Regions from separate parts of the Faecalibacterium sp. An77 genome, predicted to be linked through region 1. Evidence: predicted binding sites of a transcription regulator. Region 1 holds the regulator's gene; each other region holds the start of a gene.

Region 1 (4,317 bases):
TAATCCAGCATCCAACCGGACACGGTGGTGTAGTACATCATCAGCAGGCAGCAGCCAATGATGCAGAACCAGCCGTGAATGTGCCACTTGCTCTTTTTGGGCTCGAGGGCCTTGTAGGCCAGCACAGCGCTCTTGCGGCTGGCACGGCCCACCGCCAGCTCCATGGTTAGGACGGGCACGCCCATAATCACCAGGAACAGCAGGTAGAACAGCACGAACACGCCGCCGCCGTTGGCGCCGGCCATCCACGGAAACTTCCAGACGTTTCCTATTCCGATCGCACAGCCCGCACTGACCAGGATGAATCCCAGCCGCGAGCCGAATGTTTCACGTTTCATGTTTTTCCTCCTCTTTATCACGCAGAAATACCTATGCCGACAGGCGGCATGTTCCTATTGTATCCGCCCACCGGCCCAGATGCAAGCCTTGTTCTCAATTTTTTTGAAGCTATCTACAAATTTTTTTAATAGTAAAATCAGGGAACCATCGGTTCCTCTGATAAAGCTCCCCTGCCCTGCCTGCATGACCGTCCCCCGGACGGGGCAACCTAGGATGTATCTGAAAACATCTCCCATTTTGCTCCAAAGCGCAGCTACCCCTTTGGGGCGAAGGGTTCAGCATGTTTGCATTCTCAGATACACCCCAGCAGAAAAAGGAGGGCTGTTTCAACCTATGGAGAAGAAAAAGAAAAAGCACGCCGCCGAAGCTCCGGCGGACGAGGCACCTGCACCCGGCAGCGGCGAGGACACCGAACGCCGGGCCTTTGAGCAAAGTCAGATTCAGGAGATGGGCACCGTCAACCTGACCAAAGGTCCCCACGCCATCCACTGCCTGACCGTGATCGGGCAGATCGAGGGCCATGTGGAGGCCCCCCAGGGCCAGAAAACCACCAAATACGAACACGTCATCCCCCAGCTGGTGGCCGTCCAGGAGGACCCTGCCATTGAGGGCCTTTTGGTTTTGCTCAACACGGTGGGCGGGGACGTGGAGGCCGGGCTGGCCCTGGCCGAGCTGATCGCCAGCCTGTCCAAGCCCACCGCCACCCTGGTGCTGGGGGGCGGGCATTCCATCGGCATTCCCCTGGCGGTGAGCGCCCAGCGCAGTTTCATCGTTCCCACCGCCACCATGACCGTCCACCCGGTCCGCCACTCCGGGATGATTCTGGGGGTGCCCCAGACCATGCGCTGGTTTGAGCAGATGCAGGAGCGGATCACCGGCTTTGTCACCCGCCACAGCCGGATGACCGCCGACCGCTTCAACGAGCTGATGCTCCACACCGGGGAACTGGTGCTGGACATGGGCACCGTGCTGGACGGCCGCCGCGCCGTGGAGGAGGGGCTCATCGACGAGCTGGGCGGTCTGTCCGACGCCATGCGCTGGCTCTACCGTCAGATCGAATCCTGACCGGGTTTTGGCCTCTGCCGCAGCGCAGAGGCTTTTTCTCTGCTTTCTTTTGGGAAGCAATTTGTCTTCTTTGGGTTAAAACCCATTGATTTTGTCTGTATAAGACAGAGGAATCCCACCAAAATTTAAAATTTCGTCAAAAACATTGACAAGGGTTTGACATTCTCAGCAAATGTCGTATACTTATAGAGAGAAATGTTTCCTTTTTCCTGCCAAGTTATCCAAAATTTCAGGTAAATGCAAGAGGAGGTCCTGCCATGAATCCGTCCGTCAAGGCTTCGGTACCGGTCATCCGGCGCCTGCCCAAATATTACCGCTATCTCCGAGCCCTGAAGGATGCCAACATCACCAGCATCTCTTCCCGAGAGCTGGCCGCCCAGATGGGCACCACCGCCTCCCAGGTCCGTCAGGACTTCAACTGCATCGGCGACGTCAACGGCCGCCAGGGCATCGGCTACTCGGTGGACAACCTGCTGGCCATTCTGGAAGGACTTCTGTTCGGCAACGGCGAGCGTCTGCCCGCCATCCTGTTTGGCTGTGGCCGTCTGGGCACCGCCGTCAGCAGCTTCATTGCCAACAACAACAACGGTTTCAGCCTGATTGCCGCCTTTGACGTCAAGCCCGAACTGATGGGCCAGACCATCAGCGGCATCCCCATCCGCCACCTGGACGATCTGGACGCCTTCTGCGCCGAGCATCATCCCCAGGTCGCAGTCCTCTGCCTGCCCCGCAGCGGCGCCGAGGAAATCAGCGGCCGGCTGGTCCAGCTGGGCATCCGGGGTTACTGGAACTTCTCCCACTACGACCTGTCGGTTCCCTTCCCGGACGCGGTGGTGGAGAACGTCCACCTGGGCGACAGCCTCATGAGTTTGGGCTACCGTCTGCGCAACGGGGACTGACCGCCCTTACTTTTTAAAGTCTCAAGTCAAAAGCCTTCGATTTTCTGCATCCAAGATTCTGCCCTGTCCGCCTGCGGCGGGCGGGGCGGCTTTGTGCATACAACGATTCTATAAAAAGGAATTCTATGGCTAAGTTATATTTCCGCTACGGCGCCATGAACAGCGGCAAGAGCACCGCCCTGATGCAGGTGGCCCACAACTACGAAGAACAGGGGATGCGGGTGCTGATCCTCAAACCCCAGGTGGACTCCAAGGGCGGCAGCGACCTGGTCAGCCGACTGGGCGTTCGCCGGGCCGCCGACCTGCTGATCCGCCCCGGCGACGACGTGTTTGCTGCGGTGGAGGCCGACCGCGCCGCCCACGACGCGCCCCTGGCCTGCGTCCTGTGCGACGAGAGCCAGTTTTTCACCCCGGCCCAGGCGGAGCAGCTGTTTATGGTGACGGTGGACCTGGGGGTCCCCGTCATCTGCTACGGCCTGCGGAGTGATTTCTCCCTCAAGGGCTTCCCCGGCTCCACCCGTTTGATGGAGCTGGCCCACACCATCGAGGAGATGAAAACCATCTGCTCCTGCGGCCGCAAGGCCATCTGCAACGCCCGCAAGGTGGGCGGAAAGTTCGTCTTTGAGGGCGAACAGGTGGCCATCGACATGGAAAACGACGTCCAGTACGTCAGCATGTGCCCTCAGTGCTACTTCCGGGAGCGGCGGGCCTTTTATGCCGCCCGGCGGTGAAATCTTTCCCTTTGCGCCGTTCCAAAGCGAATTTTATTTGTCATCTTTTTCACAAGAATGGTTCTCTTTTCCGACCCCTTCTTTTCTGCCGTCCGGGCTGCCCCGGCGGCAAAGCGGAAGGGGCCCATCCTTTTCCAGGGCTGCCGGGAGGGCGAAAACCCGCTTTCCCGCACAAATTTTGCCCCCGGTTTACACTGCGCCGCAGCACGTTCCTGCGGCGTTTTATTTTGCTTTTTTCAACTGAAATACCAGTTGTATCCCGGGAAAGTCGCTAATATATCAGTATTTTCAAAAGTTCAGACCCCTTATTTCTGTCAAATTTGTACAAAGCCGTGTTGTGTACAAGTTGCACAACTTTTTGTGGCAAGTTTGGATATTTCGGCAAAGGGTCACAAACAGCCTTCCACAGCACAGCAAGATATGCGCGTTTTTGGCCGTAAATCCACAATTTGCGTCTTTCTTTTCGCGCAGTTTTTTGCTATCATAATTGTATACAAGGGGGTCCGGTAAAGCCCCTCTAGGAGTTTTGTGTTTTTCAATTTAGGAGGAGAAAAAATGAGCAACGCAATTTCTCGTCGTGACTTCCTGAAGGTCACGGGCGCTGTTGGCGCAGCCGGCCTGCTGGCAGCCTGCGGCGGCAACGGTTCTTCGACTGCCGCTTCCACCGCCACTTCTGTGGCCGCTCCCGCTGAGGGCGACGTCTCCCTGACCATCAGCTGGTGGGGCGGCGACACCCGTCACACCGCTTATCAGGAAGCCATCGCCGCTTTCTCGGAGGAGCACACCAACATCACCGTCAGCCCCACCTTCGCTGCATGGTCCGGCTGGGAGGACACCATGTCCACCAAGTTCGCCGGCGGCGTGGCTGAGGATGTCTGCCAGGTCAACTGGAACTGGCTGTACAACTACTCCAGCAACGGCCAGACCTTCATTGATCTGAACACCGTTTCCGATTACATCGACCTGACCCAGTGGGATGAGGCCCCCCTGAACGCCTGCGTCGTCGCTGGCATGCAGCAGGCTGTCCCCGTCTCCATGACCGGCCGTATCTTCTTCTGGAACATGACCACCTTCAACAAGGCTGGCATCACCGAAGTTCCCAAGACTCTGGACGACCTGTACGCTGCAGGCGAAGCTTTCCAGACCAAGCTGGGCGAGGATTACTACCCCCTGCACCTGGGCGGCTACGACCGTATGATCCTGACCGTCTTCTATCTGGAGTCCATCTACGGCAAGGATTGGGCTGATCCCTCCACCTCCACCCTGAACTACACCGCCGACGA
Region 2 (4,317 bases), on a different contig from region 1:
TGCGGGGGGCCTCCATGATGATCTGGCGCTCTTTCTCAGTGGTGAGCAGCCGCATGATGGGGGGCTGAATGACCGGCACCAGAGCCATGTAGCAGTAGGCTGCCACGGCAACCGAGCCCAGCAGTTCCGGAGCCAGGATGGAGGTGGTCAGAATCGCGGTGGGGCCGTCGGCGCCGCCGATGATGCCGATGGAAGCGGCTTCCGCGGGGCTGAAGCCCAGGATGCGGGCGCCGATGTAAGCTACGAAAATACCCAGCTGCGCAGCCGCACCCAGCAGCAGGCTGGAGGGACGGGCGATCAGCGGCTCAAAGTCGGTCATGGTGCCGATGCCCAGGAAGATCAGCGGCGGATAAATGCCCAGCTTGACGCCTAAGTACAGATAGTCCGCCAGACCGCCTGAGCTGCCCAGCATCTGCCAGTTGATATGGCCGGTCTCATTGATGAAGATGTCCATGTGGATGATGCCATCCAGCGGCAGGTTGGCCATCAGCATGCCGAAGCCGATCGGCAGCAGCAGAAGGGGTTCAAACTGATGCACGATGGCCAGATAAATCAGAATGCAGGCTACCAGCAGCATGACCGCATAGCGGTAGCCGCCCACCGCCGTGAAAATCTGTGCGTAGCCGGAATTGGCAAAAATTTCCTGAAGATTGTTGATAATTGCGCCCATTGTATCACGCTTCCTTCCCCGATGAAGTTACATAAAGGGCCGGGTGCTCTGTACCACACCGGCGTCGCCCCATGCGCCGCGGCGGGAACCGCCTGCCTGCGGCATACGGCGGATCTCACGGACCACAGCGTGGCCGCCTTCCATCGAGTAGATGGCGGCGGAGATCACAGCCACAACTTCGCCCGGGATGCCGGTCTCGACCACAGGGGCCGGGGCGGCCGGCGCAGAAACAGCGGCGCGCGCAGCAGGTGCAGCCGGCTTTTTCTGGGCGCTCTTGTTGAGTTCGTCCATTGCTTTGGCACGCTTTTGGGCGCTGTCCTTGTCGTTGAACGAGTCAAACAGCTTGCCTTCCAGCGTGATAATCAGGCACAGGGCGACCAGAAGTCCGAACACCAGCACCAGACTGGTGGACACCAGCGAGGCGTCGAACAAGGTCAGGCCGCCGGCAGCCAGCGGTAAAAGATAATCCATGACGGGCCCTCCTTCATTTGCAATTTCCCGGTGCAGACCGGGCAGAATACCTAAACCCGAATTGACACTATTATAACATGACGTCTAATTTTTTGCCAGTGAATTTGGAAAACTTTTTGTATTTTATTGCAATAATGGCCAAATTTTATGGAAATGCGGACCCTGCGTCCCCGCGGGTCGTCTGCCCTGCGGGAAGGGCTGTCCCGGGCATCGCCGGATAAAATCCACGCATAACCACCGCTTTTGCCCCGGCGCGGGCCGCCGGACGCAGAAAGAGCCGGGCCCTCGCAAAAAGGCCCGGCCCAAAGGGTTATTTCAGAATCCGTCCGTGCTTGTCCACATGGTTGAGGATTTCGCAGCCATCCTCGGTCACCAGCACCAGGTCCTCCACCCGGACGCCGAACTTGCCCGGCAGGTACACCCCCGGCTCGATGGAGAAAATCATCCCCGGCTCGGCCAGAGCGGTGTTGGCGCTGCTGACATCGCCCTGCTCATGGTCCCGCTGGCCGATGAAATGGCCCAGGCGGTGGGTGAAGTATTCGCCGTAGCCTGCCGCGGCAATGTGGTCCCGGGCAGCCTTGTCCAGCTCACAGAGGGGGACGCCGGGGCGGACCAGTGCCTCGGCCCGCTCGTTGGCCTCCCGTACCAGATCGTGGACGGCCCGGGCCTCCTCGCTGGCCTCCTGCCAGAAGAAGGTGCGGGTCATGTCGGAACAGTAGCGGTCCTTGCGGCAGCCCATGTCGATGACGATGGAGTCGCCGGGAGCCAGCGGGGTGTCGTCCGGCTCGTGGTGCGGGTCGGCCCCGTGGGCGCCAAAGGAGACAATGGTGGGGAAGGAGGGGCTGCTGCAGCCCAGGGCGGTGTACCGGCTCTCAATGAACCGGGCAGCCTCCCGCTCGGTGACTCCCTCGTGGAAGAAGCCGGCCACTTCCTCCATGACCTGGTCGTTGATCCGGGAAGCGGCCCGCATCAGTTCCTGTTCGGCCTCGTCCTTGCAGGCGCGGCAGTGGTCCACGCAGTCGGAGGCCAGGACGGGCCGGGCGCCGGGCAGCCGCTCCATCAGGGGCAGCAGGAAGCGGGCGGTCCAGGTCTTGTCGATGCCCACCGGTGCGGCCGGGTCCAGCCGGGCGGCCAGAAGGCCCACGGCGTCGTCGGTGTCGGTGAACCACACCTGCTCCCAGGGAGCGGCGGGGGCAGGGAACAGCCGGTTCAGGAAAAAGCAGTGACGGCCGTCCTGCCGCACACAAAAGACCTGCATCCGCTCGATGGGGTCGTTGTCGTAGCCGGTCAGATACCAGACGCTGTCCGGGTCGGTGACCAGAAGCTGGGTCAGGCCCATGGCGGTCATCCGCTGGATGACCCGCTCCAGGCGGGCCTGGTAAAGCTGTGTCGATTCGTCCATAGGGAAAGACTCCTTCCTATTTATAAAAGATACGGGGGAGGGGATTACACTTCCTCCTCCTGGGTTTCAGACTCCTCCTCGTCCGGGGAGACGGGTTCGTCGGGGGTGTCGTCGGGCTGGTAGCGGCGGAATACCGGCTCCAGCAGCAGGGTGAACAGCCAGGCCGCCGCCCCCGGCAGGATGACGATGGGGATCAACAGCACCCGCACCAGCAGGGCCGAAATCCCCACAATGGCCACCAGGCCGATGGTGCGGGGCAGACAGCCCAACGTCAGCCGCAGGGCGGTGAGCATCAGATCCACCGGCCGGAACGCAAACCGGGACAGCAGGGGAAACATCCAGCAGGCGGCCCCCACCGGCAGAATCATCACCACCAGGCAGAAGATCAGGGCGGCCCAGGCGGCAGAGGTGCCCGCGGAAGCCGCAGCGGCGGTCATCTGCAGGGCGTACACCAGCATCAGCAGCACAGCGCCCCACACCACCGTCACCAGACTGGCGGGGAGCAGCTCCCGGCGGAACGTCTGCACAAACCGCTTCCAGGGTATGGGCTCGGGGCCGTGCAGACAGTGGGCCGCGGCGTCGTAGAGGGCGGTGGTGGCGGCGCCCGCCGTCACCAGCGGCAGGGAACACAGCAGCCACAGCAGGCTCAGGATCAAAAGGTCGGCCAGATGGTCCAGCGTCTGCCAGAACTTGTTTTCCGGGTTGAATATGCTGCCAAACATCGCACAGGGCTCCTTTCACACGGGTCGGACAGGCGGCGTCTGCCCTTACAGGGCAGGCCCGCCTCGGCTGATGTTATCATAGCACATTCGGGGACGGTTGTCATCTGCCCCCGCAGCCCGCCGGGGGCCTTTTTTGGAAGCAGCAGAGGGATTTTTCAAAGATTGAAAATTTTTTTCATACATGATACTATACACTCAGAACCCGATATTTTTAACGCGATGATAGGAGGAAACCACTATGCCTGCCAATCTGCGAAACGTGATGGAACGGATCAGTGCAGAATATTACCAGTTGACCGCGTCGGAGCGCAAGGTGGCGGATTACGTCAACGACCACCAGCAGGAGGCGCAGAATTTGTCCATTTCCGAGCTGGCGGAGGCCTGCGGGGTGGCGGAGGCCACCATCACCCGCTTTTGCCGCAAGCTGGACTATAAGGGATACAATGCTTTCAAGCTGGCCCTGGCCAATGTTGTGGGCAGCCGCCGGGGGATGCCCTTCCTCAGCGGCGAAGTGACCCCCGAGGACGACATTCAGGAAATGTGCCATAAGCTGTACGGCGCCGAGGTGGAGGCCATCTCCCAGACCCTGACCCTCATCCGGCCCGACAACATCCGCCGGGCGGCGGATCTGCTGACCCGGGCCGACAAGGTGTTCTGCATGGGCCAGGGCGGTTCCATGATTATGGCGGAGGAGGCAGCCCACATTTTTTCGACGGCAGGCAAAAGTTTTTTTGCCATGAGTGATTCCCACACCCAGATTGTCTACACCGCCACCCTCACCGAACAGGACGCCATTCTCTTTTTCTCCTACTCCGGCGCCACCCGGGAGGCGGTGGAACTGCTGGAGCTGGCCCACCGGCGGAAGGTGCCGGTGGTGCTGGTGACCCATTTCCCCAAGTCGCCGGCCTGTGCCTATGCCGACGTGGTGCTGCAGTGCGGCGCCAACGAGGGCCCGCTGCAGCTGGGATCGGTGCCGGCCCGTATGGCCCAGCTGTTCCTGATTGATGCCCTGTTCACCGAGGTCTGCCGCCGCCAGGAAGATACGGTGGAGG
Region 3 (4,317 bases), on a different contig from region 1:
TCTTGGCGCCGCGATGCTTCATGGCGTACAGCAGGGTGACCAGGATGCGGCAGCCGGAAGCGCCGACGGGGTGGCCCAGAGCGATGGCGCCGCCGTTGACGTTGACCTTCTCCATGTCAAAGCCCAGGTCGTGAGCCACAGCCAGAGACTGGGAAGCGAAAGCCTCGTTGGCCTCGATCAGGTCCATATCGGCGACGGTCAGGCCAGCCTTGGCCATAACCTTCTTGGTAGCTGCAACGGGGCCCACACCCATGATGGAGGGATCCACGCCGCCCAGAGCGCCTGCAACCCAGGTAGCCATCGGGGTGATGCCCAGCTCCTTGGCCTTCTCCTCGCTCATAACCACGACAGCAGCTGCGCCGTCGTTGATGGCGGAAGCGTTGCCGGCGGTGACCTTGCCGTCCTTCTTGAAGGCGGGCTTCAGCTTGGCCAGAACTTCGGGAGCGCTCAGACGGGGGCCTTCATCGGTATCGAAGACGATGTCGCCCTTCTTGTTCTTGATGACGACGGGGACGATCTCGTCCTTGAATGCGCCGCTCTTGATGGCAGCGTCAGCCTTCAGCTGGCTGTTGTAAGCGAAGTTGTCCAGGTCCTCACGGCTCAGGTTCCACTGATCTGCAACGTTCTCAGCGGTGATGCCCATGTGGTAGTTGTTGAACACATCCCACAGAGCGTCGTTGACCATGGTGTCCACCAGCTCGCTCTTGCCCATGGGAGAACCCATGCGGTAGCCGTAGCGGGCCTTCATCATTGCGAAGGGAGCCATATCCATGTTCTCGGTGCCGCCTGCAACCACGATGTCAGCATCGCCGGCCTCGATCATGCGGGCTGCCATGTTCACGCACTCCAGACCGGAGCCGCAGACCACGTTGACGGTCACAGCGGGGACCTCAACGGGCAGGCCAGCCTTCAGAGAAGCCTGACGGGCAACGTTCTGGCCCTGGCCAGCCTGGATGACACAGCCCATGTAGACCTGGTCAACCTGCTCGGGCTTGACGTTGGCGCGCTGGAGAGCTTCCTTGATGACCACAGCGCCCAGCTCGGCAGCGGGGACGTTGGACAGGGTGCCGCCAAACTTACCAATGGCGGTGCGGCATGCAGATGCGATAACGATCTTTTTCATGTTGAATTGCCTCCTGTTTCGCATGAAATGTGTGGTTTTGTTTCTTGCAGCAGATAAAACCTTCTATCAAAAACCCTTTGGGATACGCCCGCGGGGACTTTTGCTTGTTACGGCTGCTGGCCGGCGGTCCGCAGCGCCTCCATCTTTTCCCGCACCGCCTTTTCGACGTTGGGGGTGACGAATTTGCTGATGTCGCTGCCGTACCGTGCCGCTTCCTTGACGATGGTCGAGGACAGGTAACTCCACTTGATGCTGGTGGAGAGGAACACCGTCTCGATGCCGGGCATCAAAGCGTGATTGGTCTGGGCCAGCTGGATCTCATTCTCAAAGTCGGTGACCGCCCGCAGCCCCCGCACCATGACGGTGGCGTGGCACTTCCGGGCGAAATCCACCGTCAGGCCGTCGAAGCTCTGAACGGTGACATTGGGAATGCCCTTGCAGCACTCGGTCAAGAGCTCCACCCGCTCCTCAATGGTGAAGAGGGGGCGCTTGGCGCTGTTGATGAGCACCGCGACGATTAATTTGTCGTTGATCTTGGCTGCCCGCTTGATGATATCCAGATGTCCACGGGTAACCGGGTCAAAAGAACCGGGATAAATGGCGATTGCCATGGAAACTACTGCCTCCCTGTTTTCCGCGCCCGACTGCCTGCGGCGGCCCGGCGCACGATCTCAAGCACGCCCTTTGCAGCCGTCGGCTGCTCTCCCCTGGCCCGCCGGGCTTTTGGCTCGGCGCCCGGCCCCGGGGCAGGCGTTTTGATGTTTCAGGCGCACCCGGTCGTTAATTTCGTAACGACTTTGGGTCCAAGGCGGCGTCCCGCGCCTCCTGACACACTTAGTAAACCACATTGTCAAAAGTTTATCAAGTAGTTTGGAGCATTTTTTCGGCTCTCTTGACCCAAACAATTGAAAACATTCTCTCAAGTTTTTGTACATTTTGCCAAGAGGGAGTTTTTTTGTGATTTTCTATTGATTCTCGACATCGTTAATGTTATAACTATCAGTGTAGGGAATGCTGGGCTGCACAACCTTGCCGGCCTTCCCTTCTGACCTGTCACAAGGTTACTGTATCACCCGGATGTGATGAACGGGTGTGCAGAGTATGTACTTCCTTTTAACTTTCTTTGAGTTTGGAACCGACACCGCATACGTTGAAATGGGATGGATTTGAGAGCCCCAGCCTGCCAATCCTTTCAGGCAGGGAGCGGCCGCCAAACCGGAAGCGCCTGCTTTCCTATTTATAATAAGCCTGGCGATTCCGGCCGCGGCCGGGGCTTCTCAGACCCCCAGGAAAGGATGATCTAAGAATGGACTACAGGACTGAATATCAGCGCAAGCTCATTACCGCCGACGCCGCAGCCGCCATGGTCAAGAGCGGCGACTGGGTGGACTATGGCTGGGCCGTGAACACCACGGTGGCCGTGGACGCCGCCCTGGCCAAGCGTCTGCCTCAGCTGGAGGACGTCAATTTCCGCGGCGGCATCCTGATGTGGGTTCCTGCCATCTTCCAGATTGAGGACCCCGCTGCCCACATGACCTGGAACAGCTGGCACATGGGCGGCATCGAGCGGAAGGCGGTGGCCCAGGGCTTCTCCTTCTACTCCCCCATCCGCTATTCCGAGCTGCCCCGCTACTACCGCGAGAGCAAGGACCCTGTCAACGTGGCCGTCTTCCAGGTTGCGCCCATGGATGAGCACGGCTATTTCAACTTCGGTCCCTCGGCCAGCCATCTGGCCGCCGTCTGCGAAAAGGCCGAGGTGATCATCGTTGAGGTCAACAAGAATATGCCCCGCTGCCTGGGCGGCTTCCAGAACGGCATCCACATCGACCAGGTAACCGGCATTGTGGAGGGTGACAACCCGCCCCTGGGCCAGATGGCCGCCGCAGGCCCCGCCTCCGAGGTGGATCTGGCCGTGGCCAACCTGATCGTTCCCCAGATTCCCAACGGCGCCTGCCTGCAGCTGGGCATCGGCGGCATGCCCAACGCCATCGGCAGCCTGATCGCCCAGAGCGACCTGAAGGACCTGGGCGTCCACACCGAGATGTATGTGGACGGCTTTGTGGACATCGCCAAGGCCGGCAAGATCAACGGCAGCCGCAAGCAGATCGACAAGGGCCGCCAGGTGTACGCCTTCGGCGCCGGCACCCAGAAGATGTACGACTACCTCAACGACAACCCCGAGTGCATGTCTGCCCCGGTGGACTACACCAACGACGTGCGGACCATCGCCGCGCTGGATAACTTCATCTCCATCAACAACGCCGTGGATGTGGATCTGTTCGGTCAGGTCAACGCTGAGAGCGCCGGCATCCGCAACATTTCGGGCGCAGGCGGTCAGCTGGACTTCGTCCTGGGCGCTTACCTGTCCAACGGCGGCAAGAGCTTCATCTGCCTGTCCTCCACCTTCAAGAACCGCAAGACCGGCCAGATGGAGAGCCGCATCTGCCCCACCCTGGCCAACGGCAGCATCGTCACCGATACCCGCGCCAACATCCACTATCTGTGCACCGAGTACGGCTGCGTCAACCTCAAGGGTCTGACCACCTGGCAGAAGGCAGAGGCCATCATCAGCCTGGCTCACCCCGATTTCCGGGAGCAGCTGATTGCCGACGCCGCCAACATGCACATCTGGCGCCGCAGCAACAAGCGCTGATGATGCACCCCAACATCCCTGCTGCGGCAGGGGGAAAGAGGTTGATTCGTGGATAAAAAACCCCATCTGAAACCCTATATCTATGGCATGCTGGCCGGCTTTGGCGCCATTGGCCTGAGCATCGCACTTTTCTTCCTGTTCTACCGCTTCAACGGCCTGCAAAAAGGTATTTCGCTGCTGACCGGCATCCTGATGCCCTTCATCTACGGCGGCGTGATCGCCTATCTGCTGCGGCCTTTCTGCAACCGGATCGAGGACCTTCTCAACCGGTACCTGCCCGCCCGCTACCGCAAGACGGTGGACGGCATCGCCGTGGCGGCCAGCGTCCTGTTCGGACTGCTGGTGGTGTATGCCCTGTTCATGCTGATCATTCCGCAGCTCATCAACAGCATCATTACCCTGTCCATCAACTTCCAGTCCCAGCTGGACCTGTTCATGGCCTGGCTGACCCGGTTCTTTGCAGACAACGAGGCGGTGTACCGCTTCCTGAACGACTCCTACGACACCCTGCGGGACACCTTCACCTCCTGGCTGCGCACCT

The links. Region 1 encodes Rex, which represses fermentation and respiration genes when NADH is low (regulators of the CRP and FNR family bind a similar motif). Its sites were predicted from a motif close to ATTGTTAANNNNTTAACAAT; they were not measured.
Region 2: a site for Rex is predicted at 1,202-1,221, ahead of B5G28_RS06035 (OadG family transporter subunit). Genes of this name have one in related genera too.
Region 3: a site for Rex is predicted at 1,970-1,989, ahead of coaD (pantetheine-phosphate adenylyltransferase). Genes of this name have one in related genera too.

The regions. Positions count from the first base shown of each region.
Region 1 is NZ_NFHK01000006.1:32,452-36,768, forward strand. Features, by position in the region: gene B5G28_RS03795 (sodium-dependent transporter) at 1-338, opposite strand, end outside; gene B5G28_RS03800 (ATP-dependent Clp protease proteolytic subunit) at 787-1,404, shown strand; gene B5G28_RS03805 (redox-sensing transcriptional repressor Rex) at 1,662-2,303, shown strand; gene B5G28_RS03810 (thymidine kinase) at 2,429-3,034, shown strand; gene B5G28_RS03815 (extracellular solute-binding protein) at 3,590-4,317, shown strand, end outside.
Region 2 is NZ_NFHK01000012.1:22,175-26,491, reverse strand. Features, by position in the region: gene B5G28_RS06040 (sodium ion-translocating decarboxylase subunit beta) at 1-670, opposite strand, end outside; gene B5G28_RS06035 (OadG family transporter subunit) at 698-1,141, opposite strand; gene B5G28_RS06030 (Xaa-Pro peptidase family protein) at 1,452-2,543, opposite strand; gene B5G28_RS06025 (DUF624 domain-containing protein) at 2,588-3,265, opposite strand; gene B5G28_RS06020 (MurR/RpiR family transcriptional regulator) at 3,504-4,317, shown strand, end outside.
Region 3 is NZ_NFHK01000009.1:55,440-59,756, reverse strand. Features, by position in the region: gene B5G28_RS05130 (acetyl-CoA C-acetyltransferase) at 1-1,123, opposite strand, end outside; gene coaD (pantetheine-phosphate adenylyltransferase) at 1,231-1,734, opposite strand; gene B5G28_RS05120 (butyryl-CoA:acetate CoA-transferase) at 2,430-3,776, shown strand; gene B5G28_RS05115 (AI-2E family transporter) at 3,825-4,317, shown strand, end outside.